3 regions of the Pantoea sp. BRR-3P genome follow, and region 3 is predicted to be linked to each of the others. Evidence: predicted binding sites of a transcription regulator. Region 3 holds the regulator's gene; each other region holds the start of a gene.
What was found. Region 3 encodes PurR, which represses purine synthesis genes. Its sites were predicted from a motif close to CANGCAAACGTTTGCNTG; they were not measured.

Region 1 (10,446 bases), 480 kb from region 3:
TAAGCTGCAATAGGCTACTGAGCAATAGCATCTTCTGGCGAAGCGTGCCTTTTAGCAGTAATGACAGTGCGCTGAGCAGTGCGAAGCCAATTTCCCAACGCCAAACCACGCCAAAGCGCGTTTGTAGCACTGCTTGCCATGTGTCAGGATCGCTGATGTTACGCCAATCGCCGCTCATCAAGCCGGTTTGCGTCGCCAGCATCAGCACGCTGCTAAGCAAACTCAGTACCGCACTGCTCGCTAATATCAACCCTAAATGCTGCGCCAGCAAAGAGCGATAGCGTAGCGGTGCCAGCAGAGCGGTATAAAACGCGCTGCCGGCAAGCAACAAGAGCGCCATAAAATGCAGCGCCCGCAAGCTTATCCACAGCGTGGTCAAACTCATCAATTACTTCACGCTGAAGCTATAGCTGCCTTTGGTTTTATGGCCATCGACAGACAGCACATGCCAGTTAACCTGATAGCTACCTGACGGCAGCGGTTGGGCGATCGGTACAATCAGCTGATCATGCTGCTTACCATTGAGTTTGGCTTTTTCCACTGCAACCGGCTGATGCTGCGCGTTAAGCACTTCCACGCCGCTAAAGGCCACTTCAACATCTTCGGTAAAGGTCAGCGTCAGATTCTGTGGGGAGCTATTAACCACGGCTTTATCCGCTGGCACCGGGGTTTTAAGATGAGCATGAGCCAGCGCAAACTGACTAATGGTGAGCGTTGATGACGCCAGCAACAGCGCCATAACACGGCTTAACGCGGTTTTCTTCATCACTTCTTCCCTTTTAAGTGCGGCAACACACCGCAAACGTGGCAGCAGGATACGCCGCCGATCTGCAGGTGTCGAGACTTGCGGTGCGATCCAATCTCCTTGATCCAGCGCGGCGAAACCATTACTTTTGCCCCTGTTTATCAGGAGAAATACATGAGCCAAAACCTTGCCCTGCTCTCGCAGGAAGAGAAAGATAAAGTGAATGTCGATCTGGCTGCCGCAGGCGTCGCCTTTAAAGAGCGCTACAATATGCCGGTGGTAGCCGAAATGGTGGAGCGCGAGCAACCCGAAGCGCTGCGTGAATGGTTTCGTCAACGTCTAATGAACTATCGCCAGGCCTCGCTCAGCTTGTCACGCCTGCCCTACGAACCTAAGCAGAAGTAATCTATGTTACGTGTTATTGATACCGAAACCTGTGGCTTACAGGGTGGCGTGGTTGAAGTGGCATCGGTTGATGTCATTAACGGCCAAATCGTTAATCCAATGAGTGATTTGATCTGTCCGGATCGCCCGATCGGTCGCCAGGCCATGGCGGTGCATCGCATCACTGAAGCGATGGTGGTTGGCAAGCCTACCATTGAAGAAGCGATTGGCCGCTATCACGGCGCTGCACATTACGTGGCGCACAATGCCAGTTTTGATCGCCGCATGCTGCCAACCATGCCAGGCGAATGGATCTGCACCATGACGCTGGCACGTCAGCTGTGGCCGGGGATAAAATACGGTAATCAGGCATTGCGTCATAGCCTGAAGCTTGACGTGACGCCACCCGCCAATCTGCATGCGCACCGCGCGTTGTATGACTGCTACGTCACCGCCGCGCTACTGATCCGCATTATGGAAACGTCTGGCTGGAATGCCGAGCAGATGGCGAACTTGTGCCAGCCGGCAGCCGTAAGTGGTGATGTGTTCCCGTTCGGGAAATATCGCGGGCAGAGTATCGGCAGCATCGCGCGCAAAGATCCGGGCTATCTGCGCTGGGTGCTGGAAAATGTACGCGATTTGCGCCCACCATTACGGCAGGCGCTGCGCAAGTACGTGAAAAGCGATCAGTAATCGGCGCGGTCTGGCAAGCTACTCTGTGCCAGGCCAATCAGGAAAGTAAACTCCTGCGCCACACCTTCATAAGCTTTGAAACGGCCCGATTTCCCGCCGTGACCCGAATCCATCTCGGTACACAGCAGCAGCAGTGAGTCATTGGTTTTAAGCTCACGCATCTTCGCTACCCACTTGGCGGGTTCCCAATACTGTACCTGCGAATCGTGCAGGCCGGTGGTAACCAGCAGATGCGGATAAGCTTTAGCCTCAATATTGTCATACGGGCTGTATTGAAGGATGTAATGGTAAAATTCCGCCTGCTCGGGATTGCCCCACTCGTCGTATTCACCGGTGGTGAGGGGAATCGAAGGATCAAGCATTGTGGTGACCACATCCACAAACGGCACCTGCGCCACCACGCCATGGAACAGATCGGGTGCCATATTCACCACCCCGCCCATCAATAATCCACCCGCGCTGCCGCCCATCGCATAGAGCCGCTGTGGATTACCATAGCCTTTCGCCACCAGCGCTTCGGTAACATCAATAAAATCGGTGAAGCTGTTCAGCTTGTTCTTCAGCCGGCCGCCGTCATACCACTGTTGACCGAGTTCACCGCCGCCGCGCACATGAATGATGGCGTAAACGAAGCCGCGCTCCAGCAGGCTAATACGGCTGGTGCCAAAACTGGCATCCATACTGCTGCCATAGGCACCGTAACCGTAAACCAGCAGCGGATTGTTGCCACGCTGAAAATATTTACGGTGATAGACCAGTGAAACCGGAACTTCCGTACCATCGCGTACCGTAATCCACAAATGTTCGCTTTTATAATCCTCAGATTTGAAGCCCGGCACCGGCGTCCTCTTCAGCACGCGGCGATCGCCCGTTTCCATATTGAGCTCAAAAAGTGTGGTCGGCATCGTCATCGAGGAATAGCCGTAGCGCAGCGTGTCACTTTCCGGGGAAGGGTTATAGGCAAGCCAGGTAACATAGGCTGGATCGTCAAAAGCGATCCCAAAGCTCTCCCCGCTTTCCCAGTTGATCTGGCGCAAGGTGTTAACGCCGTGCTGCCGCTCTTCCACGACCAGCCAATGGCGGAATAACTGGAAATCTTCCAACACCACGTGGTCCCGTGCGGGAATTAACGATTGCCAGCGTGCTTCCGCCAGCCAGGCGCTGCGATAGAGACCGAAGTTTTTGCCGTCGCGATTTGAACGGATATAAAACTGGTGGTTGTAGTGATCGATGCTGTATTCGTGGTCGCGTCGACGCGGACAGAACGTCTGCGGCTGCGCATCTGGATATTCCGCGTCGATCAGCAGAATCTCACTGGTTGTGGTGCTGTACAGAGCAATCAGGATGAAATGTTCAGAGGTGGTTTTGTGCACGCTGAGATGGAAGGTATCGTCCTTCTCCTCATACACCAGCTGATCGTCAGACTGCGGGTGTCCCAGCTCGTGGCGCCATACCTGATAGGCCAGCAGCGTTTTAGGATGTTTGCGCACGTAATAAAGCGTGCGGGAATCATTGGCCCAGGCAACGCTGGATGACGCGTTGTTCAACACTTCCGGATACCAGCTACCGCTGGCAAGATTGCGGAAACGAATGCCGTATTGGCGACGTGAAAGGAAATCTTCTGCCAATGCCATCACTTGATTGTCCGGCGTGATGGCCAGCGCGCCCATGGTGTAGAAATCGCTGTGGGCGGCACGCTGGTTGCCATCAAGCAGCAGCTGCCACGGCTCATCAGCGGGCGCCTCAATCGGCTGACGGAAATAAGCCGGATATTCGTTGCCGACTTCATAACGGCTTTGATAGCGATAACCATTTTTCACATAGGGTACTGAGTGATCCTGCGGCGGAATGCGGTCAACGATCTCTTTCAATACCCGATCTTGTAATGGACTCTGCGACGCCATCATCGCCCGTCCGTAATCATTTTCAGCATGCAGGTGGGCCAGCACCTCCGGATTTTCGCGTTCGTCATCGCGCAACCAATGATAATTATCGGTACGCGTGTCGCCATGCAGATTCATTACGTGAGGGATTTTTTTCGCGTATGGCTGCTTCATAAAACTCTTCTCCCTGAAGGACAATATCCAGCAAGCGTGGCACTAATCACGCACGATGCCAAGCTGCTTGCAGATTTTGCCACCCAGGAAGAAGCGAAAGCCGCGCATGCAGCCTTCGCGCAGAATTACGCTGCTTTTTCAGCCTCAATATCGCGTTGAATGCCATCGCGGACATCCTGAGGGATTTTTAACGCATCGCCCAGCGCGGAGAGATAGCTGCGCTCCATAAAGTGGTCAACATCTATTGCCGCACAGCTAAGGAAATAGAGTTCCAGCGCTTCTTCTTCATTTTTCACATCTGCCGCCAACCAATTGGGATCGAGTGGACGATTCATCGCCTGCTGAATCAGCGCCTCAGCCTGTGCGCCATACCCCGCTTGATGAATGTTCTGCTCAATCGCCGCGCGTTCACGATCGTCGATGTGTCCATCACTCTTCGCCGCGAAGACCAGCGCCGTCACTAAGCGCTCTGCACGCTGATCCATTGGCGTTTGTAGCTGGCCAAATCCCGCGTCGTCCTGATGCGTTTCACGCACGCGCTGCTTATATTTGTTCCACAGCAGAGCCCCGGCCGCCGCGCCGCCGCCCACCAGTAATGCTTTGCCACCATATTTAGTCAGTAGCTTGCGCGTCGATTTGCTGCCGACCAGCAATCCCGCCAATCCGCCCAAAGCGCCGGGTGCCAGCATATCGCTTAAGCCGCCGGATTTTCCGTCTCCACCCTTTTTCGCCAACACCGATTGAATTTGCTGCAGCCAATTGCTCATCGTTTAACTCCTGTTTAAGTTTTCGCTCTCCATGCTGCCGCAGCTTGTGTCAGATAACGTCAGAGCGGGAAAAGTATGGCAAACCTGATGATGGCGAAAGCGTGAGTACGCAAACGTTTTCGTTTATACTGCGCGCGCATTTTGACTGCTAAGGTGAAATTATGACAACTCTCGGAACCGCGCTGCGCCCTGCCGCCACGCGTGTCATGCTGTTAGGTTCAGGTGAATTAGGCAAAGAGGTGGCGCTGGAGTGCCAACGTCTCGGTGTAGAAGTGATCGCAGTGGATCGTTATGCCGATGCGCCCGCCATGCACGTTGCGCATCGTAGCCACGTGATCAATATGCTGGATGGCGAGGCGCTTGCCGCGTTAATCGCCCAGGAAAAGCCGCATTTTGTGGTGCCTGAAATTGAGGCGATCGCTACCGAAAAATTGCTGGAACTGGAAGCGCAGGGCCAGAAAGTGGTGCCGACAGCCCGCGCCGCACGCCTGACCATGAACCGCGAAGGTATTCGCCGTTTGGCAGCGGAAGAGCTGTCTCTGCCAACCTCGTCGTATCAGTTTGCCGACAGTAAAGAGAACTTTGTCGCCGCCGCCCACGCGATTGGATTCCCGTGCATCGTAAAACCGGTGATGAGTTCCTCCGGTAAAGGCCAGAGTTTCATCCGTGAAGCCAGTCAGCTGGACAAAGCCTGGGATTATGCGCAGCAAGGCGGACGTGCCGGTGCCGGTCGCGTAATCGTTGAAGGTGTGGTGAAGTTTGATTTTGAAATCACCCTGCTTACCATTAGCGCGGTTGACGGCATCCATTTCTGCGCCCCGATTGGTCACCGCCAGGAAGATGGCGATTACCGTGAATCCTGGCAGCCGCAGCAGATGAGCGAGCTGGCGCTTCAACGCGCGCAGGATATTGCTGCTAATGTGGTGAAAGCGCTCGGTGGCTATGGTCTGTTTGGCGTAGAGCTGTTTGTGTGTGGTGATGAAGTGGTGTTCAGCGAAGTATCACCGCGTCCGCATGACACCGGCATGGTGACGCTGATTTCACAAGATCTGTCGGAGTTCGCACTGCATGTCCGCGCCTTCCTTGGCTTGCCGATTGGCGGTATTCGTCAATATGGCCCAGCCGCTTCAGCGGTGATCTTGCCTGAGCTCAACAGCCACGACGTGCAGTTCGTCAATATCGAAGCCGCGCTGGGTGCGGGCTTGCAGCTGCGTCTGTTTGGTAAGCCGGAAATTGCAGGTCAGCGTCGTTTGGGCGTTGCGTTAGCAACCGGTGAAACCACCGATGAGGCGATTGCGCGTGCTGTAGCCAGTGCAGCTGCGGTGAAAGTTGAAGGGTAAGTGAGTTCAAGAGGTCGCCATGAATGGCGTAATGCCGCTCTCTTAAGCAAAAAAATGCCTCTTTGTGCAGGTGCGCATAAATGCGCACCCTACGAAAACCCGGCTATATCCACGTAGAGTCACCATTCATGGTGACCGTTTCACGCTAACTGATGGGCACTACGCCATGTATAGGACCCTACAAATCCGTTACGCGCGTGCCCCTTCAACCGCTTCACGCGCCAGACGCGTAATGCAATCCCAGTCGCCGGTTTCCAGCGCATCATTGGGTACCAACCATGAGCCCCCAATGCATAGCACACTTTTCAGGGCCAGGTATTCACGATAATTTGCCGGAGAGATGCCGCCCGTCGGGCAGAAACGCACCTGTGGGAAGGGTCCACCAATCGCTGACAGCGCTTTTACGCCGCCGTTGGCTTCAGCCGGGAAAAATTTGAACTCGCGCAGACCATAATCCATACCGGTCATCAGTTCAGATACGGTACTGATCCCCGGAATCAAAGGTACCGGACCTTCAACCGCCGCTTTCAGCAGGGACTCTGTTAATCCTGGGCTGATAACAAATTGTGCACCGGCATCTGTGACTTCTTTCAACTGCTGTGTATTAATCACCGTACCTGCCCCAACAATCGCTTCCGGCACTTCTTTAATCATGGCGCGCAGTGCATCCATTGCTACCGGCGTACGCAGCGTCACTTCCAGCACGCGCACACCGCCCGCAACCAGCGCTTTCGCCATCGGCACTGCATGTTCCAGTTTGTTCACCACGATGACCGGCACTACCGGGCCAGTTTTCAGGATCTGTTCTGCACTTGTTTTCCAGTTCTTCATCACGTTTCCTTAGTTGCATCAGCCCGGCGCGCAGCCACGCTGTCAATAATTGGGACCTACCATACAAGATTGGCTGGAGCGACGTCTATCGGATATCAATTTTTTTTGAAACCCGGGTTCACTTTTCAGATAAAGGAATTTTCGGCAAAAAAAAGCCCGCACATTCGGCGGGCTTAGCAACGCGTGATTATTCGAACTCGTTCCAGGAACGGCCATCGCGCGTAATCATCGCGACAGAAGCCACCGGCCCCCAAGTGCCAGCCTGATACGGCTTCGGCGCTTCGGCATCGGCATTCCAGGCATCAATGATGGAATCCACCCAGCCCCAGGCGGCCTCTACTTCGTCACGACGCACAAACAGCGCCTGAATGCCGCGCATGGTTTCCAGCAGCAGACGCTCGTAAGCATCGGCCAGATGCGACTGGTTGAAAGTTTCTGAATAGCTCAGATCCAGCTTGGTGGTTTGCAGCTTATGTTTGTGATCGAGTCCCGGCACTTTATTCAGGATTTCGATATCCACACCTTCGTCCGGCTGCAGACGAATGGTTAATTTGTTCTGTGGCAGTTCGGCATAAGAGTCTTTGAACAGGTTCATCTCTGGGTTCTTGAAGTAGACCACCACTTCAGAGCATTTGGTCGGCAAACGCTTGCCGGTACGCAGATAGAACGGCACGCCAGCCCAACGCCAGTTATCGATATCGACGCGGATGGCGACAAAGCTCTCCGTGGCGCTCTGCTTATTGGCGCCCTCTTCTTCCAGGTAGCCCGGCACTTTTTTACCCTGCACAAAGCCCGCGGTGTATTGGCCACGTACGGTTTTCTCGCGCACGTTAGTCTGATCAATACGACGCAGGGAACGCAGCACTTTCACTTTCTCATCACGGATGGCATCCGCGCTGAGATCCGACGGCGGCGACATGGCGATCATCGTCAGAATCTGCAACAGGTGGTTCTGAATCATGTCGCGCATCTGACCGGCTTTGTCGAAATAACCCCAGCGGCCTTCAATGCCCACTTCTTCTGCCACGGTAATCTGCACATGATCGATAGTGCGATTGTCCCAGTTGTTAACGAAAATCGAGTTAGCGAAACGCAGCGCCAGCAGATTAAGCACCGTCTCTTTACCGAGATAGTGGTCAATACGGAAGACCTGGCTCTCTTCAAAGTATTTGCCGACGCTGTCATTGATCTCTTGCGAGGTTTCCAGTGAGGTGCCAAGCGGCTTTTCCATCACCACGCGTGCCGGTTTGGCGTTCAGCTTCGCGGCGCCCAAACCGTCACAAATTGCGCCGAAGGTGCTTGGCGGCATGGCGAAATAGTTGATGGTGACACGATTTTTCTGGTCAAGCATTTTGCCCAGTTTGGTGAAATGCGAGGTGTCATTAACGTCGAGGTTACAAAAATCGAGACGGCTGCTGAGTGTGTCCCACAGCGCTTCGTCGATTTTCTCTTTCATGAAGGTTTCCAGCGCTTCACGAACCACTTTGGTGTACGCATCCTTGTCCCAATCCGCGCGGCCTACGCCAATAATGCGAGTGGTTTCATGAATCTGACCGGCTTTTTCCAGCTGATACAGTGATGGCAACAGTTTACGGCGAGCAAGATCGCCTTTGGCACCGAAAATCACCAGATCGCATGCCTGGGCTGTTTGTGTAACCGCCATTTTCCTCTCCTCGTTGCAGGATATACCCGGCTTGAGCGTTCTCATCACGCCAGGTCCTTATTGTAATTTTCTTACAGCACAATGTACGTTTTTCGCTGGTTCAGGACAACCCGAACGCAGCCTTTGCTGGCGTTAACTGTGAACGAATTAAAGGTGTTAAGTGTGTTGTAGCGTGCCATTTGAGCACTTTTTCTGTTTCGATGTTTGTCGCGGCAAAACACGTCAGCGATCAAAGTATCGCAAAAAATTCGCGCTTACATTTGTCCTTCGCTGCGTGCGTGCCTCTATTACACGGTATATTCTTGAGAATTGGCAGCGATTTCATCCATCGGTGAACGCGGAAAAGTGATTGACGGTCATTAGGTTAAACCATGCTGGAACAGATTCAGGCGCATTTAGCGGCGCTGAGCAAATCGGAACGTAAAGTAGCAGAACAGATTCTTGCTGCTCCTCAACAGGCGATGCACTCCAGCATCGCCACGCTTGCACGTGCCGCTGACGTCAGCGAACCCACGGTGAATCGCTTTTGTCATCGCATGGGCACACGCGGCTTTCCTGATTTCAAGTTGCAGCTCGCGCAGAGTCTGGCAAAAGGCCCAACCTGGGTCAGCCGTGATGTGGAAGAAAATGACAGCGTCGAAAGCTTTAGCCATAAGATTTTTGATTCTGCACTAGCCGGTTTGAGTCGCGTGCGTCAGCAGCTCGATGTAGAGGTGATTCATCAGGCAGTTTTGGCCCTTACAAAAGCGCATAAAATTGCCTTTTTCGGTCTGGGCGCCTCCGCCGTGGTCGCACACGATGCCACCAACAAATTTCTGCGTTTTAATCTGCCGGTCATCTGGTCAGAGGATATTGTGATCCAGCGCATGAGTTGCATAAATAGTGGACCAAATGATGTATTTGTTCTCATCTCGCATACTGGCCGCACCAAAAATATGATAGAACTGGCTCGCCTGGCGCGTGTAAACGCTTCCACTGTGCTGGCTATCACTTCTCCGGGTTCACCGCTGGCAGCAGAAGCGACGCTGGCATTGACGCTGGATGTGCCGGAAGATACCGATATCTACCTGCCGATGGTTTCCCGCCTGGCACAATTAACCGTGGTTGATGTACTGGCGACGGGGTTTACCCTTGAGCGCGGCGCCTCTTTCCGTGAGAATCTGAAACGGGTGAAAGAAGCGCTAAAAGATTCGCGCCTGGAGAAACAGCCGCAGGAAAATAATTAACATCACATTCACAATGTGAGTCGAATCACAGCCCATCAATCATATAGAATAGATGAACACTACGTGTCACTTGAGAGCGACACGCTACTTTGCTAACGGAGTCCTTCATGTCCAGACGTCTCAGAAGAACCAAGATCGTTACAACCCTCGGTCCAGCCACCGATCGCGACAATAACCTCGAAAAAATCATCGCGGCAGGTGCTAACGTTGTACGACTCAACTTCTCCCACGGCACACCAGAAGATCATCAGCAGCGCGCCAACAAGGTGCGTGAGATTGCCGCGAAATTAGGTCGCCACGTGGCGATTCTTGGCGACCTGCAGGGGCCGAAAATTCGCGTATCAACCTTCAAAGAAGGCAAAGTTTTCCTTAATGTTGGCGACCGCTTCCTGCTGGATGCCGATTTGAGCAAAGGCGAAGGCGATAAAGAGAAAGTCGGTATTGACTATAAAGGCCTGCCAGAAGATGTGGTGCCGGGCGATATTCTGCTGCTGGATGATGGTCGCGTGCAGTTGAAAGTGCTGGAAGTCCAGGGCGCCAAAGTATTCACCGAAGTAACCGTCGGCGGCCCGCTTTCCAACAACAAAGGTATCAACAAACTGGGTGGTGGCTTATCTGCTGACGCGCTGACAGAGAAAGACAAAGTCGATATCATCACAGCCGCCAAAATCGGCGTGGATTATCTCGCTGTTTCTTTCCCGCGTAACGGCGAAGATATGAACTATGCTCGCCGCCTGGCG
Region 2 (10,446 bases), 1.4 Mb from region 3:
CATGCCCACACCAATACCTCCACACAGCAGCGCCATCACGTGATGACTGTTTTGACGCAGTCGAATTTTCATGGTGCTGGCGAAGAACATCATTATTGCACTCAGGAGTTCCCAGCGCATAACAATCAAACTGGTGGTTAACGTGGCCATCTGCAAAAAACCTCTTAGAATCAGTGATATCCCCGACATTCAATGGACATCACTGGCGGCAAAGAAGGAAGGTCAGGGGAGCCCTTCTGGCCGTCTTACTGCAAACAAGAAAGTGTGACTTGGCTCACATTATATCACTCGATTTTAAATTTTGAACAAAATTTATACCTTGTATGGTAGAAATTTTTTCATCGAAGAGGGAGGAATTGGTGGGCAAAAAGAGAGGTGCGCCCGCTTGGGGCGCGCAGAAAAGGTTAGCTAACCGGGCAGCACTCGCCGGTTGTACGTTGGGCAAAACTGTTCATGCTGCTCTCGACGCAGTCAAAACTGAGCAAACGTGGACGCTGCATCATCGCCTGACGACGCATGGTATGACGATAAGCGGTCGGCGTTTGCGAGAACTGACGGCGGAACACGCGTGAGAACGTCTGCTGCGAATCGTAGCCGTACTGCATGGCGATATCGAATACCGGGCGCTGGGTTTGACGCAGCGCTTCTGCGGCCAGCGTCAGACGACGTTCGCGAATATAGCCACCCAGCGTCTGTTTCGTGACGGCACGGAACATACGCTGCAGATGCCATTTTGAGTAACCTGATTTTGCTGCGACTTCATCAATTGACAGCGCTTTATCCAGATTCTGATCGATCCAGTGGGTCAGCGAATGAATGATTTCCTGTTGCATCATAGCCTCATCCTTCTGATGGTTAATACCTGGTTAGAAATTCGTAGTTTTGCTGGGGTGCGAGTATAATTCCTCAAGTTAACTTGAGGTAAAGGCCCAAAATGAAAAAAGAACGCAATTACCCGAAGCCGGTGCTGACGCCGGGTGAAGTGGCGAAACGCAGCGGTGTGGCGGTCTCGGCGCTGCACTTCTATGAAACCAAGGGATTGATTTTTAGCTCACGCAACGGCGGTAATCAGCGCCGCTACAGCCGAGATGTGTTGCGCCGCGTGGCGATCATTAAAATTGCGCAGCGCATTGGCATTCCGCTGGCAACGGTGAGCGATAGCCTGACGCACGTGCCGGCCAATAAGCGTATGTCGACGCAGGAGTGGGATGCGCTAACGCAGCACTGGCGTGAAGAACTGGATAAGCGCATCGAAACCCTTACGCGTTTACGTAACGATCTTGATGGCTGCATCGGCTGCGGCTGTTTATCGATGCGTGACTGCCCGCTACGCAATCCCGGTGACCGCCTGGGCGAACAAGGTTCGGGTGCGGTACTGCTCGATCCTGAACAAGACGAGCAGAAACGGTAATCGACTATACTTGCCGGGACACTTTTACCGGCAAGGAAAACCGTATGATCACCGTTCACCATCTGGAAAATTCCCGCTCGCACCGCGTGTTATGGCTGCTGGAAGAGCTCTCGGTGCCTTACCAAATTAAACGTTATCAGCGTGAAAACAGCCTGCTGGCGCCTGATTCCTTAAAGAAAGTCCATCCGCTGGGTAAATCCCCGGTGATCACCGATGGCAATCGGGTTATTGCCGAATCGGGCGCTATTCTCGAATATCTGCAAATGCGCTATGACAGTGAACATCAGCTGGCCTTGAGTGATGAGGATGAACAGATTCAGTCGCGTTATTGGCTCCATTACGCCGAAGGATCGCTCATGCCGCTGTTAGTGATGAAACTGGTGTTTGCTCAGCTGGGCAAGAAGCCGGTGCCGTGGCTGCTGCGTCCAGCGGGCATCGCGCTGAGTAAGGGCATTCAAAAGGCCTGGCTGAACAAACAGCTGGCGTTGCACGGCAGCGTCATCGAACAGCATCTTAGCCAGCACGCTTATTTTGCCGGTTCACGTTTTAGTATCGCCGATGTGCAGATGAGCTTCCCGCTGCTGGCGCTGCAGATGCGCGGTTCACTGCGTGAGATGCCCGCCACCGCACGCTGGCTGGAAACCATGCAGCAGCGCGCCGCCTGGCAACGCGCCATTGAGCAGGGCGGCCCGATTCAACTGCAGAGTTGATTGAGGCCAGGTCGTCACGAATGACGCCCCTACAAAGCCCATGATCGTAGGGTCGCCATTCATGACGACCTGGGAACCCCATCGGCTGGATTTATCCTGCAATCCCCGCGATTAGTAGTTGAAAACACCATGCCAAACGCCAGATAATCGTTTGCCTTTTTTCCCTGTCTCTTTTTACCAACAGGAATACGCGGCGACGTAAACGTTTGCCTGGATTTTCACCATGAAAATCTCGCATCAGGGAGCAGCAAACGCGCGCCGTGCGGCAACTCACATCACAAAAAATATTGAGGAATGATTATGTCTGGTGAATCGCGCCCGGCCAGTGGAAAACTGGACGCCTGGTTCAACATCTCTGCACGCGGCAGCAGCGTGCGTCAGGAAATATTAGCGGGTCTGACGACGTTTCTGGCGATGGTCTACTCGGTTATCGTGGTCCCCAGCATGTTGGGCAAAGCGGGCTTCTCGCCGACGGCGGTGTTCGTTGCTACCTGTCTGGTCGCAAGCTTTGGCTCAATCATCATGGGCTTGTGGGCAAATCTGCCCATGGCGATTGGCTGTGCTATCTCACTGACCGCTTTCACTGCCTTTAGCCTGGTGCTCGGCCAGCACATTAGCGTACCGGTGGCGCTCGGCGCGGTGTTCCTGATGGGCTTACTGTTCACGCTGATTTCAGTGACCGGTATTCGCACGTGGATTCTGCGTAACTTACCGATGGGGGTGGCGCACGGCACCGGCGTGGGTATCGGCCTGTTCCTGATGTTGATTGCCGCAGACGGCATTGGTTTGGTGGTGAAGAACCCGGCGGCGGGCTTGCCGGTGGCGCTCGGCCATTTTGCTTCGTTTCCGGTGATCATGGCGCTGGTGGGACTGGCGGCCATTTTCGGTCTGGAGAAACGTCGCGTACCGGGCGGCATCCTGCTGACCATTATTGCGATCTCCATTATCGGTTTGATTTTCGATCCGGCGGTGACCTACCAAGGTCTGTTCGCCATGCCGAGCCTGAAGGATGCCAACGGTCAATCGGCGATGTTTAGCCTGGATATCATGGGTGCGCTGCAACCGGTCGTGCTGCCAAGCGTGCTGGCGCTGGTAATGACTGCGGTATTCGATGCCACCGGCACCATTCGCGCGGTAGCGGGGCAGGCGAATCTACTGGATAAAGAGGGCCAGATCATGAACGGTGGCCGCGCGCTGACCACGGATTCTGTCAGCAGCCTGTTCGCCGGTCTGGTGGGCGCATCACCCGCTGCGGTTTATATTGAATCGGCCGCAGGTACGGCGGCAGGGGGCAAAACCGGTCTGACGGCGATCGTGGTCGGTTTGTTGTTCCTGGTGATTCTATTTATGTCGCCGCTGGCGTATCTGGTTCCCGCTTACGCCACCGCCCCCGCGCTGATGTATGTTGGCCTGCTGATGCTCAGCAACGTGGCAAAAATCGACTTCAATGATTTCGTGGATGCGATGTCTGGGTTGCTGACCGCAGTCTTCATCGTGCTGACGTGCAACATCGTAACCGGCATCATGCTCGGCTTCGCTTCGCTGGTGATTGGTCGCCTGTTCGCGGGTGAATGGCGCAAGCTGAACGTTGGCACAGTGGTGATTGCTGTCGCGCTGGTGGTGTTCTACGCCGGTGGTTGGGCTATCTAAAAAACCAAGATTTTTCTCTTTCTGCTCCTCGCCGCACATCGGGTTGCCCGCTGTGCGGCGTTTTGTTTTACACTTTCCCACGCAACAACATCGCTTTAATGAAATTGATTCGCCTAAGGAAAGCATGGAAATCTTCTTTACTATTCTCATCATGACGCTGGTGGTTTCACTCTCCAGCGTGGCGGCACGTATTCTGCCGTTTCAAATTCCTCTTCCGCTGGTGCAGATTGCCGCCGGTGCGCTACTCGCTTTTCCCGTCTTCGGCCTGCATGTCGATTTTGACCCGGAACTGTTCCTCGTGCTGTTCATTCCGCCGCTGCTGTTCGCAGATGGTTGGAAAACGCCGATTAACGAATTTCTCCATCACGGTCGTGAAATCATGGGGCTGGCGCTGGTTCTGGTGCTGATCACCGTGGTCGGGATTGGTTACCTGATTTACTGGCTGGTGCCGGGCATTCCGTTGATTCCCGCCTTTGCGCTGGCGGCGGTGCTGTCGCCCACCGATGCCGTGGCGCTGTCCGGCATTGTCGGTGAAGGGCGTATCCCGAAAAAGATCATGTCGATTGTGCAGGGCGAGGCCCTGATGAACGACGCATCGGGCCTGGTATCACTCAAGTTTGCGGTGGCGGTCGCCATGGGCACCATGGTGTTTACGTGGGGCGGTGCCAGCGTTGAGTTTCTTAAAGTGGCCGTGGGCGGTTTGGTTGCCGGCGTCGCAATATGCTGGCTGTATGGTCGCTCGCTGCGCCTGCTGAGCCGCTGGAGCGGAGATGATCCGGCCACCCAAACCGTGCTGCTGCTGCTGTTACCGTTCGCCTCTTATCTGATTGCCGAACACCTTGGCGTGTCCGGCATCCTGGCCGCCGTGGCCGCAGGGATGACCATCACGCGTTCCGGCATTATCCGTCAGGCACCGCTCGCCATGCGTCTGCGTGCGAACAGCGTGTGGCAGATGCTGGAGTTTGTCTTTAACGGCATGGTGTTCCTGATGCTCGGCCTGCAGTTGCCAGACATCCTTTCCACGTCGATTGCCCAGGCACAAGCCGATCCCAATGTGGAACTGTGGATGTTGCTCACTGACGTCTTGTTGGTGTACGCCGCCCTGATGGTGGTGCGATTCGGCTGGCTGTGGATCATGAAGCGCACCAGTCAGCGCCTGCTGAAGAAAAAGCCGCTGGAGTTTACCAACTATTCGCTGCGCGAATTGCTGATTGCCTCTTTTGCCGGGGTGCGCGGTGCCATCACGCTGGCCGGTGTGCTGTCGATTCCGCTGTTCCTCAGCAATGGCGATCCCTTCCCGGCGCGCTATGAATTGGTGTTTATCGCCACCGGTGTGATTCTGGTTTCGCTGCTGGTCGGCGTTGTACTGCTGCCGATTCTGCTGCGCGATGTGGAAAGTATCGATAAGGTCGGTCATCGTCGTGAGATTCAGTTCGCGCGTGCCGCCATGGCGGGTGTGGCGATAGAGAGCCTGCACAAAATGGAGCAACGCCTCGAGAGTGACGCGGAAGAGAACATCGATCCCGAACTGCTGAAAGAAGTCAGTTTGCGGGTAATTGGTAATCTACGTCGCCGGGCGGAAGGCAAAAATGATATTGAGCAGGCGCAGTTTGCCGAAAACCTTGAGCGTCGTTTCCGCCTCAATGCGCTGCGAGCCGAACGTGCAGAGGTGTATCACCTGCGCGCGACGCAGGAAATCTCTAACGAGACGATGCAGAAACTGCTGCACGATCTTGATCTGCTCGAAGCGCTGCTGATAGAGAAAGAGGAATAGCGGCAAGCCTGTTTTTCACCTGTAGCGGCGCAATCCCGGTGCGCATGAATGCGCACCCTACGTAAACCCAGTCAGATAAACGTAGGGTCGCCATTCATGGCGACCGGTTCAGAACGTTACTGTGCTGCTGTTGTTTTCACACCGAAAGCCGCGGTGCCTTATCCGGCCAGTGTTCACGGCAGCACTCAATCCATGCCTGCGCACTGCGTGATAAGTAACTGCCTTCTCGCCAAATCAAGCCCAGGCTCCACTGCAGCTCCGAATCCAGCGGCAGCCACAGCAGCGACTGCTTATCCAGCCGCTGACAGATCGGTTCCGGCAAAATCGCCAATCCCATCCCCGCTTGCACCATTGATGCCAGAAAATCCCACTGCGCGCTGCGTAGCGCAATGTTCGGTGTTACGCCCAGACGTTGAAACGCTTTCATGATTTGGCGATTAAGTGCGAACTCTTCATTGAGGATCAGCAGCGGATGCCGGGCTAATTCAGCCAAACCTACTTTGCGATGCTGTAGCCAGCTTTCACTGCGCGGCAGCAATACGCACATCGGATGGTGCATCAACGCCAGCGTATTGAGCGGCAGCGCTGCATCAAGCGGCAGCGCGGTGAGGGCGATATCCAGCGCGCCGCTCAGCACCGCTTGTTGCGCGGTCAGCCCGCCAAACTCAGAAATTTTTAGCTGCACGCCAGGATAACGGCGACGAAAGGCGGAGATAGAACCCGCAATCTGCATGCCGACCATTGGCGGAATGCCCAGCCGCAGCTCACCGGTTTTTAGCTGGTTGATATCGCCTAACTCCGCCTCCAGCTGATGAAACTCCTGCAAAATCGCCAGCCCGCGCTGATAAACCGCCTGGCCACTGTCGGTCAGATGCAGCTTGCGCCCTTCACGCAGCAGCAAGGTGCAGCCCAGCTCCTCCTCCAGCTGTCGCAGCATTTTGCTGATGGTGGGTTGCGTCACGTACAGCTTCTCAGCGGCGCGGGTGAAGCTCTGCTGACGGACCACTTCAGTGAAGTAGCGCAAGGCTCGCACGTCCATACACATTCCTTTTTGGCATAGTTTGAATGATTTTAATTCATTTCTTTCACAGTTTGCGGCGGATTTATACTAAAGCCCTGAATTATTCATCGGGGTGAAAGGAAATGATGGCATTAAGTCCGCGCAGAACGGATCTCCTGCAACGCGCTTTCGTACCGCTGCAGCTGGTGCTGTATGTCGGATTGTTTATGTTTAGCGGCGAGCTGGTGAGCTGGCTGCATCTACCGCTGCCTGCCAATGTGGTTGGTATGGTGTTGCTGCTGGGACTTATCATGACGCACATTGTGCCGCTGCGCTGGGTGAAAGCCGGCGCCAACTGGCTGCTGGCCGAAATGCTGCTGTTCTTTATCCCGGCGGTGGTGGCGGTGGTGAATTACAGCGATTTATTGCGCAGTGAAGGCTGGCGTATCTGCGTGGTGATTGGCGTGAGCACCTTGCTGGTGCTGGCGTCGACCTCACTGGTGGTCGACCATTTATACCGTTTTGAACTGGCGCGCGCTGCACGCAAGCAGGCCCATCATGAATGATCTACTGATTAGCCTGCTGTGTCTGGGATTCACGCTGCTGGTCTATTACATCAACAAAGTCCTGTATCGTCGCTGGCGTACGCTGCTGCTCATGCCGCTGGTACTCACGCCGCTGGTGCTGGTCGCGCTGCTGCTGCTTACCCACGTGAGCTGGAAAAACTATATCGCAGAAAGTCACTGGCTGATTTGGCTGCTCGGCCCGGCAACGCTGGCATTTGCCGTACCGGTGTATGAGAACCTCGAGATCATCAAGCGCCACTGGCTATCGCTGAGCGTGGGCGTCGTCACCGCTACGCTGGTGGCGGTGTGCAGCTCGGTATGGCTGGCGCGTTTACTGGCGCTGCCGGAATCCATCCAGCGCAGCCTGGCAGTACGTTCGATTACCACACCGTTTGCGCTGGCGGCAGCACAGCCGATTGGCGGTCAGCCGGATCTGGTGGCGCTGTTTGTGGTGATCACCGGCGTGTTCGGTATGGCGGTGGGCGATGTTCTGTTCCTGCGTATTGCCATTAAGCAGGGCGTGGCGAAAGGCGCGGGCTTCGGTGCGGCATCGCACGGTGCAGGGACCGCGCGCGCTTATCAACTGGGTCAGCAAGAAGGGGTGGTCTCGAGCCTGGTAATGATGCTCTCCGGCGTGGTGACGGTCATTCTCGCGCCCCTGCTCAGTCATCTGCTTTGGGCCGCTTAAGAAGCGGCTCTTTTGCCCGTCGTAACCCATTTTTACGTAAAGCTTTCCAAATAATGTTGTCTCCCGCTGCCAGGCTGTTACCCTTGCCGCCGAATTATTGGTCCTTCATGGAGTGGAATCACATGTTAAAGCAACTTGTTACTGGAAGCGTATTGGGTCTGGCACTGCTGAGCAGCGGCGCACAGGCGATTGAGGGCAGTGTTGACGTGGGTGAGCACAGCACCAACCTGAACCTTGGTCTCGGTACTACCTCGCCAGGCCTGTTCCTGAAAGGCAACTGGCTGCGCAGCGATCACGATGGCAGCACCTATGGTGCCGGCCTGGGCTATAACATCGACGTGGGCGATTTCCGCATTGCGCCAACGGCGAAAGCGCTATTCACCCATCCGGAAGATGGTCGTGATGGCTTTACCGTAGCAGTGGGCGGCGGCGCGCAGTACAGCTTCAACAGCATGTGGGGACTGTATGGCGAATATTACTATGCACCGGAAGCGTTCTCCGATCGTCTGGATAGCTATCAGGAAGCGTCTGGTGGCCTGAGCTTCACGCCAATTTCGCTGCTGAACCTGCGTGTGGGTTATCAGTATATTGAGCTGAACAATAAGGGCAGCCGTAAAGATAACGTGCTGGTTGATGGGCCGTACATTGGCGCGTCACTGCGTTTCTAATGATGATATAACCAGGTGCGCATTAATGCGCACCCTACGCCGTAGGGTCGCCATTTATGGCGACCTGGTCAATTACCGCTCCTAGTGGGATTTACCCTGCGAAATTCCTATTCCCGTCTGCGAACGAATAAACTGTCCGCGGAAGCGAGCACGTTCCTCGGCACCGCGCGCCGAGTGGTCGGTGATAGAAAACAGCCAAATGCCGATAAACGCCGCCAGCATCGAGAACAGCGCTGGATACTCATACGGATAAATCGGCTTCTCATGCCCCAGCACCTGCACCCAAATGGTTGGGCCAAGGATCATCAATAGCACTGCCGTAATCAATCCCAGCCAGCCGCCAATCATCGCGCCGCGCGTGGTCAGTTTTGACCAGTACATCGAAAGCAAAATAATGGGGAAGTTACAGCTGGCAGCAATCGAGAACGCCAGACCGACCATAAAGGCAATGTTCTGTTTTTCAAACAGAATCCCCAGCGCAATCGCCACCACGCCTAATACCAACACGGTGATCTTCGAGATGCGCAACTCATCGCGTTCTGTCGCTTTACCTTCGCGGATTACGCTGGCATAGAGATCGTGTGACACCGCAGAAGCGCCCGCCAATGTCAGACCCGCAACGACCGCCAGAATGGTGGCGAAAGCCACGGCCGAGATAAAGCCGAGGAACAAGCTGCCGCCAACCGCATTCGCCAGATGGACCGCCGCCATGTTGGTGCCGCCGAGCAGGGCGCCGCTGGCATCTTTGAAGGCCGGATTCGATCCCACCAGTAATATCGCGCCGAAGCCGATAATAAAGGTCAGGAAGTAGAAGTAGCCCATAAAGCCGGTGGCCCAGAACACACTTTTACGCGCTTCACGCGCATCGGCCACGGTAAAGAAGCGCATCAGAATATGCGGCAAACCGGCGGTACCGAACATCAAGCCCAGCCCGAGTGACAGCGCCGATATCGGATCTTTCACCAGCCCGCCTGGCTGCATAATCGCTGCACCTTTCGGATGCACCGCCATGGCTTCGGTGAACAACGTATTGAAGCTGAAGCCGGTGGCTTTCATCACCATAATCGCCATAAAGCTGGCGCCAAACAGCAGCAGCACCGCTTTGATGATCTGCACCCAGGTGGTGGCCAGCATGCCGCCGAACAGCACGTACAGCACCATCAAAATACCCACCATCACCACCGCGATGTGGTAATCCAAACCAAACAGCAGCTGGATAAGCTTACCGGCACCGACCATCTGCGCAATCAGATACAGCGCCACCACGACCAGCGAGCCGCAGGCCGACAATGTACGGATGGGTTTCTGTGCGAGGCGATAGGAGGCAACATCAGCAAAGGTGTAACGACCGAGATTGCGCAGGCGTTCGGCAATCAAAAACAGGATCATCGGCCAGCCGACAAGGAAGCCGAGCGAGTAGATCAGCCCGTCGTAACCCGAGGAATAAACCAGGGCGGAAATACCGAGGAACGAGGCGGCGGACATAAAGTCACCGGCAATGGCCAGCCCGTTCTGGAAACCGGTGATATTACCACCGGCGGTGTAGTAATCGCTGCGCGAACGGGTGCGCTTGGATGCCCAATAAGTAATGCCGAGCGTCGCTGCCACAAACACCACGAACATAATAATGGCTTCATAGTTGGTGGCCTGACGCTGTACGGCGCCGGTTATCGCATCGGCGGCAAACACGCTGGCGGGCACAATAGCCAAAAACATCGAGAGCAAGCGCTTCATGATTTCACCTCGCTCAGGATCTGTTTAGTCAGACGGTCAAACTCGCCGTTGGCACGCCATACGTAGACGCCGGTCAGCACGAAAGACATCACGATGAGGCCGACGCCAATGGGAATACCCCGCGTCACGTTGGTACCTGCATGCAATGGCGTGCCCAGCCAGCCGGGCGCAAAGGCAATGAGCAGAATAAAGCCGACGTACAGCACCAGCATGATAATGCTAAGTAGCAACGCGAAGGCCTGACG
Region 3 (10,446 bases):
GAACATGCGTTTAAACCGTTCACCATATTTCTCGGCCAGCTGTGGCCAGGCAATTTGGAATCGTTCATGCCAGGCCATTAGCGTCGTATCATAATCTGCGCCAAAGTTATGCCAATCTTCCATAACGAAATGAGGCTCACTGGCTTCGGCGATTTGTCGAACAGACGGTAGACAACCGTTCGGGAAGATATATTTGTCAATCCACGGATCAACGTTCATATCCGTGCTGAGGGCACCAATGGTGTGCAGTAAAAATATGCCGTCTGGTTTTAGGTTGCGATCGGCAACTTCAAAATAAGTGGCATAGTTTTTCGGCCCGACGTGTTCAAACATGCCGACGGAAACAATACGATCATATTGCTGATTAAGATCGCGATAATCCTGCAGCAAAATCGTAACGTCTAATCCTTCACAGCGTTGCTGTGCCAATTTCTGCTGCTCGGCAGAAATGGTAACGCCATGCACCTTCACGCCATAATTACGTGCGGCATATTCCGCTAATCCGCCCCAGCCGCAGCCAATATCGAGAAGTGTCATGCCGGGCTCAAGTTGCAGCTTACGGCATATCATATCCAGTTTTGCCTGCTGCGCATTTTCCAGCGTGTCCGCATCTTTCCAGTAGCCACAGGAATATTGCATATAGGGATCGAGCATCAGTGAGAAAAGATCATTACCCAAATCGTAATGTTCTTTACCGACAATCCAGGCACGCTTTTTCGACTGTAAATTAGTAAGACGTGCCGCTGCAATTCGCAGCGTGTCTTTGAAATGACGCGGTAATTGTTTATCCAGATGGTGTTTCAATACGCGATGGAAGAACATATCGAGCTGTTCGCACTCCCACCAACCATCCATGTAACTTTCACCTAAGCCCAGTGAACCTTCTTCCAGGACGCGTTTAAAAAAATCTGGATGCTTTACCTGAATATCCCAGGGACGAGTGCCATTCACTGCAATATCAGCGCGCTCTAGCAGTTCATTGACGATACGATACCAGTGGTTTTCTTCAAGGCTCACTTCTTCTATAACAGATGAACTCATAGCTTCTCCATCACCTTCCGATCTGAACCTGAGAAATAGAATAGTCAATTTCTCAAGAGCTGTGAGAGAACTCACGGAAATTCCGTGCGCCAGAAATCCGACGTTTTACAGAGGTATGCTTTTGAATTGAACAGTTTGACGCAACACAGCAGCATCGTGCAGACGCCATCCCACGACAGAGTCGTAAAGGTATTACATTTATATTATTGATTTATAGCAGAAATACTGACCCAGTGATTATATGCTCACGTGGGTCAATATTCAACGGCTTATCGTTAGTTTGCTAACGATAATCGTTGCCTTAATGATTATCTTCGCAGGGACGGGAAGTGTGGGCAATATCACTTTGTGCGCTTACACCGCGTTGGCAGACAAAGCCAACCCAAGCGAGTGCGACGGTTGCTACCATGACAAGTGTGGTGTTGTAGAGCGCATGCGCTAATCCAGCAGAGACCAGCAGGCTGGCAACAAAACACAGACCTAGCTGGAAAAGGTTTTGCAAACCTGCTGCTTTCCCGGTCGCATGCGGGAAAGGAGAGAGCGCGCTAGCCACCACAATGGGATAGATTGCGCCATTAGCGAGCGCCATGCCGCAGAAAGGCATCAGCAATGCAAACAGTGGCGTTGCTGGCATTAATGCCACCACAAACAGGCTAAGGATGCTCAAACTGTAAAGCACCAGCAACCATGGCAACAATTGAGCGCCTTGATAGCGGTTGAGCAGCGCGCGGCAGCCAAATCCGCCCATTAAAAAGGCGATGGTTTGAGGAATATAGCTCAGCCCAATATCGGCAGGCGTTAAGCCGGCGGCGGCGAGAATAAAGGGCGAACCGGTCAGCCAGGCAAAGAAACTTGCGGAGCAGGCTGAATAAATCAAGACGTTACCACTATACACTCGCGTGCTAAGTAAAGTTAGCCAGCCGGGCTGGGTGCTCTTAGCAACGTTTTCGCGTTTCGGCGAGGTTAACCGCAGCGTGCCAACCAGCAATACCACCGCGACAAACGTGAGGGTGATAAAAATGCTGCGCCAGTGGAAGTGACTGATTAGCCAGGCTCCCAGCAGCGGAGCGAGCGCCGGTGACAAGGCGACCAGCGGCATAATCGTGGCAAAAACTTTATGAGCCTGTGCTTTTGGATAGCGATCAACGACTAATGCCTGCCAGCTCACCGCTGCAGCACATACCCCAATCGCCTGCACAAAACGTAACGCCAGCATCAGGCGTACATCGGTCACCCAAAGCATACCAAGACAGCCAAGTGCAAAGATGGCTAAGCCCGCCAGCAGAATAGGTTTACGACCGTAGCGATCTGACAGCGGTCCCCAAAAGACCTGCGCACAAGCAAAGCCGGCAAGGAACAGACTCAGGCTGGCACTGATGGTGCCCGGTGCAGTGGCAAAATCACGTTGCATATCGCCAAAGGCGGGTAAATACATATCCGTGGCAAGAAAGCCGAGCATGCTGAGCACGGCAAGGTAGGGCATAAATGCTTTAGACGACAACATGTTATTTCTCTTATGGGCAGGTTGAACGCGGGGGAGTGTAAAAGGATGCAACACGCTTTGTGAAACGCTAATATTTGCACAGTGCTGTTAAATTTTTTGAAGGTGAATTCATGTGGTCAGAATACGCGCTTGAAGTGGTAGATGCCGTAGCGCGAACCGGCAGCTTCAGCGCCGCGGCGCAGGAGTTGCACCGTGTGCCTTCTGCCATCAGCTATACCGTACGCCAACTGGAAACCTGGCTGGCGGTACCGCTCTTTGAGCGCCAGCATCGGGAAGTGGTAATGACACCGGCAGGTGAGCATTTTGTGCGTGAAGGACGATCTGTTATCAAAAAAATGCTCGCCACCCGCAGGCAGTGCCAGCAGCTGGCCAATGGCTGGCGCGGTGAGTTGAGCATCGCCATTGACTGTATTGTAAAACCGCAGCGTACGCGGCAATTAGTGAAGGACTTCTATCGCCATTTCCCGGACATGGAGTTGATCATCAGTTATGAAGTGTTTAATGGCGTCTGGGACGCGTTAGCTGATGGACGCGTTGATGTCGCGATTGGCGCCACTCAGGCAATTCCGGTTGGGGGACGTTTTGCTTTTCAGGATATGGGGGCGCTTAACTGGCGCTGTGTCGTGAGTCCTCATCATCCTTTAGTCAGTAGCGTTGAACTGGATGATGAAACTCTGCGGGCATGGCCTTCGCTGGTGCTAGAAGATACCTCGCGAGCGTTGCCGCGCCGCATGACATGGACGCTCGATAATCAGCGGCGCCTGGTGGTGCCAGAATGGGAAACCGGGCTCGACTGCTTGCAGGCAGGATTGTGCGTTGGGATGGTGCCGGGCCATTTAGCTCGACCGCTGCTGGATAACCACGCGTTGGTGGAGCTGCAATTGCCGCAGGCCTTTCCAGACAGCCCCTGCTGCGTTAGCTGGTCAGAACAGCGCGCGTCGCCGGCGCTGGATTGGCTATTAGCCTATCTCGGGGATGCCGAAACGCTGAACCACGAATGGCTCAGCGAAGTGACACACTAGCGACGATAGTCGCGGAATGGCCCGTCTGCCACGGAGCGGCGCTCAATCAGCGTGGGTTGAACCTCAATGGTTTGTGGCTCTTCACGCTTGCTGGTGATGCGATCGAGCAGCATCTCCAAAGCTTTTTCACCTAATTCGGCTTTAGGCTGATGCACGGTGGTCAGGGCGGGCGTGAAATAACGCGCGTTGCGCACGTTATCATAGCCAATCACTGAGATATCCTGCGGCACGCGCAAACCCATTTCATCTGCTGCGCAAATTGCGCCCATCGCCATAATGTCACCACCGCAGAACACGGCGGTGGGGCGCTGTTTCTGATTAAGGATTTGCTGCATCGCCTGATAACCCGATTCCGGTTCAAAGTCGCCCTGAACGATCCATTCCGGGCGCACAGTGATGCCCGCTTCATTCATCGCCTGAAGGAAACCGGCATGGCGTCCGCCGCCGGTATTGCGCTCCAATTGCCCCGGAATTGCGCCAATGTCGCGGTGACCACGTTCAATCAGATATCGCCCAGCGAGATAGCCACCCTGGAATGCATTATCCTGCACGGTATCGGTAAAATCGCCGCGCGAAGCGCCCCAATCCATAACAACCATCGGGATATTGCGATTTTCTTCAAGCATTTGCAGCAAATCATCGGGGTATTCTGAACACATCACGAGCAATCCATCGACACGCTTCTGCGCCATCATGGAGAGATAAGCGCGCTGCTTTTGTAAGTCGTTATGCGCGTTACCCAGAATCAACGTATAGCCGCGATCGAAGCAGTGATTTTCTACCGCTTCAATAATTTCGGCAAAATAGGGCGCTTCACTGGAGGTCGCCAGCAGGCCCAACGTTTTGGTGTGATTGACTTTCAGGCTACGCGCCACGGCGCTTGGCGAGTAGTGCAATGCTTTGATCGCTTCCCATACGGCGTTACGCGTCTCTTCTGCTACGAAACGCGTTTTGTTGATGACATGCGAAACCGTGGTGGTCGAAACACCCGCGCGTTTTGCCACATCTTTAATTGTTGCCATGAAAATGGTACTCCTGGGCTTATCGCAACTTACTGATAAGTATATTGTTAAACGTTTGCGTCTGCTAATGCTTTTATCGCCCAAAATAAGGGGCAAAACGGTGTGGTTTAGCAGACAAAATCACTTTATCGCGCTGTAAACACAGCCTGCACAAAATGTGTTGCGCAACGAAAGGCGGCGATTCTAGCAAGCCCGGGCGGATAACACGAGATTTTTGCCCATCGCTGTGCGAAAATCGCTTTAACCCTAAGAAATGTGTGACTAAGGAGGAGTAATGAGTACGGATTTGAAGCTGGCGCTAATGACAACCGTTGGTGCTCTGTTAATGATTATTGCCTTTAGCTTTACTGCAATCATGCATTAATAAAAAAAGCCGGAGCAGCTCAATGCAGCGTCCGGCTTTTTTCTGCGCGTTGCGCAACAACTAACGAATGGTTTTCGGCGTCATCATACGACGCGCCCCAACATAGTGTTTCTGCCAGTAATCCTCACCCAACGCGCTAATCTGAATATCTTTGCCGGTACGCGGCGACTGAATGAATTTGCCATTTCCGAGATACACGCCAACATGATCGGCAGTACCACGATTATTGATGCGGAAGAACACCAAATCACCTTTTTCCAGCATTTCACGCTTAATTGGTGCAGCATCGCGCAGGTGATACATCTCATTGGCGGTGCGCGGGAACTTGAACTTCACCAAATCTTTATAGGCGTACCACACCAGGCCGCTGCAGTCGAAGCCGGTATGCGGGGAGGTGCCGCCCCATTGATAAGGTTTGCCGAGCTGGCCCATTAATTTTGTCATCGCAGTTTCACGCGCCTTTTGATAACGCTGGCGATGCGCCTTGCTCATTTTGATGCCGGTGAGCGGCAATGCTTCATCATCAACGTCGACGTCTGCGGCTTTTTTTATCTGTCGTTGATGACCATATTTCTTCGTCGTGGGTTTTAGCAGGGATTTTTTGCGGCTGGTTTTAGTCAGTGCGATTTCTGGCTTTGCCTGTTTTTTAATTTTGAGTTTTTGGACGGCAGGCAGCCGCGATTTTTTCGTAGTGGTTTTCACCGGACGTCGTTTGCGGCGCTCGTCTTCACGTGCGCTCTTTTTCTCTGCTTTTTGCGAGCTGGCATTAACCGGCGCATGCGGAGACGCAGAGGCCACGTTAAAGAACAGTTGGGCAAAAGCCAGTATGAAAAGCGTAATCAGTAAACGCATAATCCGGTTTTAGGTTCAGCAGGCTGGAAACAAACAGACTGCGGCAGAGTGAGAGTAATCTGATCAAACGATCAGCGCCGAGGCAATTCTAATCCACTTTTTTTGCAAAAGGTAAGGCCTTTTTCCATTAAACTGTTACCAGATTGATTCTGTCGCAAAAATGAACTAATTCAGCTGGTTAACGCAGCGAAACTATTGCTAATTATTAATTTAGTCATGCCTAATAATGATATGAAAATGTTATTTGTGGCGGCCCAACTTAACAAACATGGCGATTACCCGACGCTAACGTAAAATCCCGTTTTCAGTACGGGAGCGAAATCGCTACAATAAACAAACACGAAGTGAAGCTTTAAGGAAGGCAATAATGAGTACTGTTGAAAAAATTCAGCGTCAGATCGCAGAAAACCCGATCCTGCTGTACATGAAAGGTTCGCCAAAGCTGCCAAGCTGCGGTTTCTCGGCGCAAGCCGTGCAGGCGCTTTCTGCGTGTGGTGAGCGTTTCGCCTACGTGGACATTCTGCAGAACCCGGATATCCGCGCTGAAATGCCTAAGTACGCTAACTGGCCAACCTTCCCGCAATTGTGGGTAGATGGTGAACTGGTTGGCGGCTGCGACATTATCGTTGAGATGTTCCAGCGCGGCGAACTTCAGCCCCTGCTGAAAGAAACCGCAGAGAAGTATAAAGAAGCGGAATAATGAAGGAGGCCGACAACGATGTCGGCCTTTTCTTTTACTCTTCGGACGATGCGTCTTCCTTCGGCGCTTCATCAAAAGCCAGCGGCCAGCCGCCAAGGCGCTTCCAGCGGTTCACCAGTTCGCAGAACAGCGTTGCGGTTTGCTCGGTGTCATACAGTGCCGAGTGCGCCTGAGTGCTATCAAAATCCATTCCTGCCGCTTTACAGGCTTTCGCCAACACCGTTTGCCCGAACACTAAACCGCTTAACGCGGCCGTATCAAAAGTGGCAAAAGGGTGAAAGGGATTGCGCTTCAGGCTGGCACGCTCGGCGGCTGCCATCACGAAGTTGAGATCGAAAGTGGCGTTATGCGCCACGATAATGGCGCGATTGCAGCCGCTGTCTTTTGTGCCTTTGCGCACCATTTTGAAAATGGCATGCAGGGCTTCGTATTCACTTACGGCGCCGCGCAGCGGATTAGTGGGATCGATACCGGTAAACGCCAGCGCCGCTGGATTAAGAATGGCGCCTTCAAACGGTTCCACGTGGAAATGCAGCGTTTCATCACGATGCAACCAGCCATCTTCATCCATCTTGAGCGTGGTGGCCGCAATTTCCAGCAGCGCATCGGTTTGCGCGTTAAAACCGGCCGTTTCGACGTCGATCACTACAGGATAAAAACCGCGGAAGCGTTGGTGGAGAGCGTTTAAAGCGTTCGATTCAGACATCAGGATCTCATGGCAATAAATAGGGCAGCGCGCATTATGGCAAAAATCGCAGGAGGGTGCAGCAGGAGAGGGAAGTCAGCCCGCAAATAAGCAGGCTGACAAGCAACATTAGTTGCCGAGGCCGTGACCGGCATGTTTGTTTTCAATCAGCTCGATTTTATAACCGTCTGGATCTTCAACAAACGCAATAATGGTGGAGCCGCCTTTTACCGGGCCCGCTTCACGCGTCACGTTGCCGCCAGCGCTGCGGATACGCTCGCAGGTGTCAGCCACGTTATCCACGCCCAGCGCGATATGACCGTAAGCATTGCCGAGGTCGTATTTATCCACGCCCCAGTTGTAAGTAAGCTCAATCACCGCGCCTTCACTCTCTTCGGTGTAGCCAACAAACGCAAGGGTGTATTTGTACTCGGTGTTTTCGCTCTGACGCAGCACGCGCATGCCTAGCACACGGGTGTAGAAATCGATTGAACGTTGCAAATCGCCAACGCGTAACATGGTGTGAAGTAAACGCATAACATCCTCTTTTTTAAAACGTCATCAGTGAATGACAAGACAACTTAGTATACACACTGATGAAACAACGCTGCCGCCTATCCACAGCGGCAGCCATTACTTACAGCGTTGGATAATCGGTATACCCTTCTGCTCCGCCGCCGTAGAAGCTTTCTGGACGCTGCGGGTTGAGTGGGGCATCTTGCTGCAGACGCGCCACCAGATCCGGGTTAGCGATAAAGTCGCGACCAAAGGCCACGGCATCAATCAGGCCGCGCGCGATCAGATCGTCGGCTTTTTCGACGGTATAAGCGCCAGCGCCGATGATCACGCCAGGGAACAGCGCACGCACTTTCTCGCGGAAGGCATCGCTGTAAGGCTGGCCACCCGCCCAGTCTGGCTCGGAGAGATGCAGATACGCCAGGCCACGTTTGCCCAGTTCCGCGATATACCACAGTGCGGCTTTCTCTTCTTCCGGGCCATTTTCCAGGTTCTGGAAGGCGCCGATAGGCGAAATACGGATGCCGATGCGATCGGCCGACCAGTTGGCAATCGCCGCATCCACCACTTCCAGTGCGAAACGGCCACGTTTCTCGATGGAACCGCCGTATTCATCGTTGCGCTGGTTTGAGTCTGGCGCGAGGAACTGATGCATCAGATAACCGTGTGCAGAGTGCAGTTCTAGCAGGTCAAAGTCCGCTTCGCGTGCATTTGCCGCCGCCTGGCCAAAATCTTTCACAATCTGCTGAATTTCAGCTACCGACAGTTCGCGTGGCAGCGACGTATCCTCACGATAAACGCTGCCATCGGCGGCACGCAAAGAGGTGCGGGTGCCTGCGGCCAGCGCGGTTGGTGCCACCGGCGCTTTACCTTCTGGCTGCACGCTGTTGTGAGAAATACGGCCGGTATGCCACAGCTGTACGGCGCTGTGACCGTGCGCAGCGTGGATACCTTCATTAATTAATTTCCAGGCGGCGATTTGCGGCTCAGTGTGCAGACCCGGCGCACCGGCATAGCCTTTCGCCTGGAAAGAGATCTGGGTTGCTTCGGTGATGATCAAACCGGCACTGGCACGCTGCTGATAATATTCAGCCATCAGCGGCGTGGGGATATCGCCCGGTTCAATACTGCGCAGGCGCGTCAGCGGGGCCATGAAAATGCGGTTTGGTACGGTAATCGCGCCCACTTTCAGTGGGGAGAACAACTGCTTACTCGCCATAATGACTCCTCTGGGAAGACCGGTCGTCTAGTAACTGCGGTTTTTTAAAAATCAGCGACTTATCAGCCACTGTTCGATAGTTTCAAGAGCCAGGCTAATGGGGCCAGGCTCGCGGGAAATCTTGCTTTGTAAGCTGGCACCCAGCCAAAGTAAGTAACAACGCTGTGCCAGCTGCTGCGGCGTTTGGTTAAAAGGCAACGGCTGCTCAGCCGCTACCTCGGTTAAGCAGCGCGTGTAGGCGGCAATAATCGCATTAGCGCCATGCTGCAATGCATCACGCATCGGCTCGGAGAGATCGCACACCTCTGCGGACAATTTCACGCCCAGGCAACCCACAATATGGCCCTGCTCGATAAACAGCGTTTCGGCATAACGAAAATGCTGTAACAGACGCTCAGTCGGCGTAAGACCCGGCTGGTTTAATTGCTGTTCAATCTGCTGTAAAAAGTTGGCGAAGTAGCGTTCAAGCAACGCCACGCCGAACGCTTCTTTTGAGCGGAAATAGTGATAGAACGAGCCCTTGGTGACGTCTGCCAGCGCCAGCATCTCGATCAACCCCATGCCGGTAAAACCGCGCTGCAAACAAACCTGCTCGCCAGTAGCGAGCAGATGTTCACGGGTGTCGATGCGTTGCGATGTCTTATTCATGGCACGCAGGTTATTAGACCAGTCAGTCTAATGCAACTGTCCGGCTCAGCTTTGGCACGATCTGATCATATCCAGCTGCGGCTGGTACGCCTGTGTTTGCACGTTAAACATGGCAAGCACCGTATGGAAGAGATTGTCCTGCGAGACTTTCGCGTCCGCTGCTTGCTGGCGCAAACAGGATGCGTTGATGTGCAAGGCGGCGGCATAGCCGGGTGACATCCACAGCAGCAGAGGGATGTGCGTTTGCTGGGTTGGGGCAAAAAGATAGGGCGCACCGTGCAAATACATGCCGCGTTCGCCGAGTGATTCGCCATGGTCAGAGAGATAAATCAGCGCCACATTAAAGCGGTCGCTTAGCCCTTTCAGTTTATCGATGGTGCGGCTGACCATATCGTCGGTGTAGAGCAGCGAATTGTCGTACGTATTGACCAGCGCCTGATGGTCGCAATCCTGGATTTGGTTGCTGTCACAGGTTGGTGTAAACCGGCGGAACTGCGCGGGGTAACGCTGATAATAGGCTGGACCGTGGCTGCCCATCTGATGCAGCACAATCATCCCGTCGTTGTGTAAGCCAGCAATATAGTTATCAAGGCGGTGCAGCAGCACATCATCCTGACAGAAACCGTCATGACAATATTCCGGCAATTTCCATTGGGTCATGTCCGTGTGCGGTACACGATCGCAGGCGCCTTTACAGCCACCGTCATTTTCACGCCATAGCACGCTGACACCAGCGTGGGCAAGGATGTCGAGCACGCCTTCCTGATGATGCGCCAGATTCGCGTCATAGTGCACGCGTGGCATATTCGAAAACATACAGGGCACTGAAATGGCGGTTTCTGTACCACAGGAGGTGGCATTTGGATAATAGAT

Region 1: a site for PurR is predicted at 4,753-4,770, ahead of purT (formate-dependent phosphoribosylglycinamide formyltransferase). Genes of this name have one in related genera too.
Region 2: a site for PurR is predicted at 2,317-2,334, ahead of AAGR08_RS16965 (NCS2 family permease). Genes of this name have one in related genera too.

Annotation. Positions count from the first base shown of each region.
Region 1 covers NZ_CP155066.1:1,740,162-1,750,607, reverse strand. The annotation lists gene copD (copper homeostasis membrane protein CopD) at 1-385, opposite strand, end outside; gene copC (copper homeostasis periplasmic binding protein CopC) at 389-766, opposite strand; gene AAGR08_RS08060 (DNA polymerase III subunit theta) at 920-1,150, shown strand; gene exoX (exodeoxyribonuclease X) at 1,154-1,822, shown strand; gene AAGR08_RS08050 (prolyl oligopeptidase family serine peptidase) at 1,816-3,879, opposite strand; gene AAGR08_RS08045 (DUF533 domain-containing protein) at 4,005-4,646, opposite strand; gene purT (formate-dependent phosphoribosylglycinamide formyltransferase) at 4,808-5,986, shown strand; gene AAGR08_RS08035 (bifunctional 4-hydroxy-2-oxoglutarate aldolase/2-dehydro-3-deoxy-phosphogluconate aldolase) at 6,176-6,817, opposite strand; gene zwf (glucose-6-phosphate dehydrogenase) at 7,005-8,480, opposite strand; gene AAGR08_RS08025 (MurR/RpiR family transcriptional regulator) at 8,852-9,706, shown strand; gene pyk (pyruvate kinase) at 9,814-10,446, shown strand, end outside.
Region 2 covers NZ_CP155066.1:3,656,169-3,666,614, reverse strand. The annotation lists gene AAGR08_RS16985 (YjcB family protein) at 1-150, opposite strand, end outside; gene soxS (superoxide response transcriptional regulator SoxS) at 405-836, opposite strand; gene soxR (redox-sensitive transcriptional activator SoxR) at 935-1,411, shown strand; gene AAGR08_RS16970 (glutathione S-transferase) at 1,456-2,121, shown strand; gene AAGR08_RS16965 (NCS2 family permease) at 2,422-3,771, shown strand; gene AAGR08_RS16960 (Na+/H+ antiporter) at 3,896-5,545, shown strand; gene AAGR08_RS16955 (LysR family transcriptional regulator) at 5,682-6,584, opposite strand; gene AAGR08_RS16950 (CidA/LrgA family protein) at 6,689-7,111, shown strand; gene AAGR08_RS16945 (LrgB family protein) at 7,104-7,799, shown strand; gene AAGR08_RS16940 (YfaZ family outer membrane protein) at 7,922-8,467, shown strand; gene actP (cation/acetate symporter ActP) at 8,549-10,201, opposite strand; gene AAGR08_RS16930 (DUF485 domain-containing protein) at 10,198-10,446, opposite strand, start outside.
Region 3 covers NZ_CP155066.1:2,224,612-2,235,057, reverse strand. The annotation lists gene cfa (cyclopropane fatty acyl phospholipid synthase) at 1-1,041, opposite strand, end outside; gene punC (purine nucleoside transporter PunC) at 1,343-2,545, opposite strand; gene punR (DNA-binding transcriptional activator PunR) at 2,656-3,567, shown strand; gene purR (HTH-type transcriptional repressor PurR) at 3,564-4,589, opposite strand; gene AAGR08_RS10290 (YnhF family membrane protein) at 4,864-4,953, shown strand; gene AAGR08_RS10285 (C40 family peptidase) at 5,014-5,805, opposite strand; gene AAGR08_RS10280 (Grx4 family monothiol glutaredoxin) at 6,170-6,505, shown strand; gene rnt (ribonuclease T) at 6,540-7,211, opposite strand; gene gloA (lactoylglutathione lyase) at 7,320-7,727, opposite strand; gene AAGR08_RS10265 (alkene reductase) at 7,828-8,925, opposite strand; gene AAGR08_RS10260 (TetR/AcrR family transcriptional regulator) at 8,977-9,573, opposite strand; gene eptA (phosphoethanolamine transferase EptA) at 9,619-10,446, opposite strand, start outside.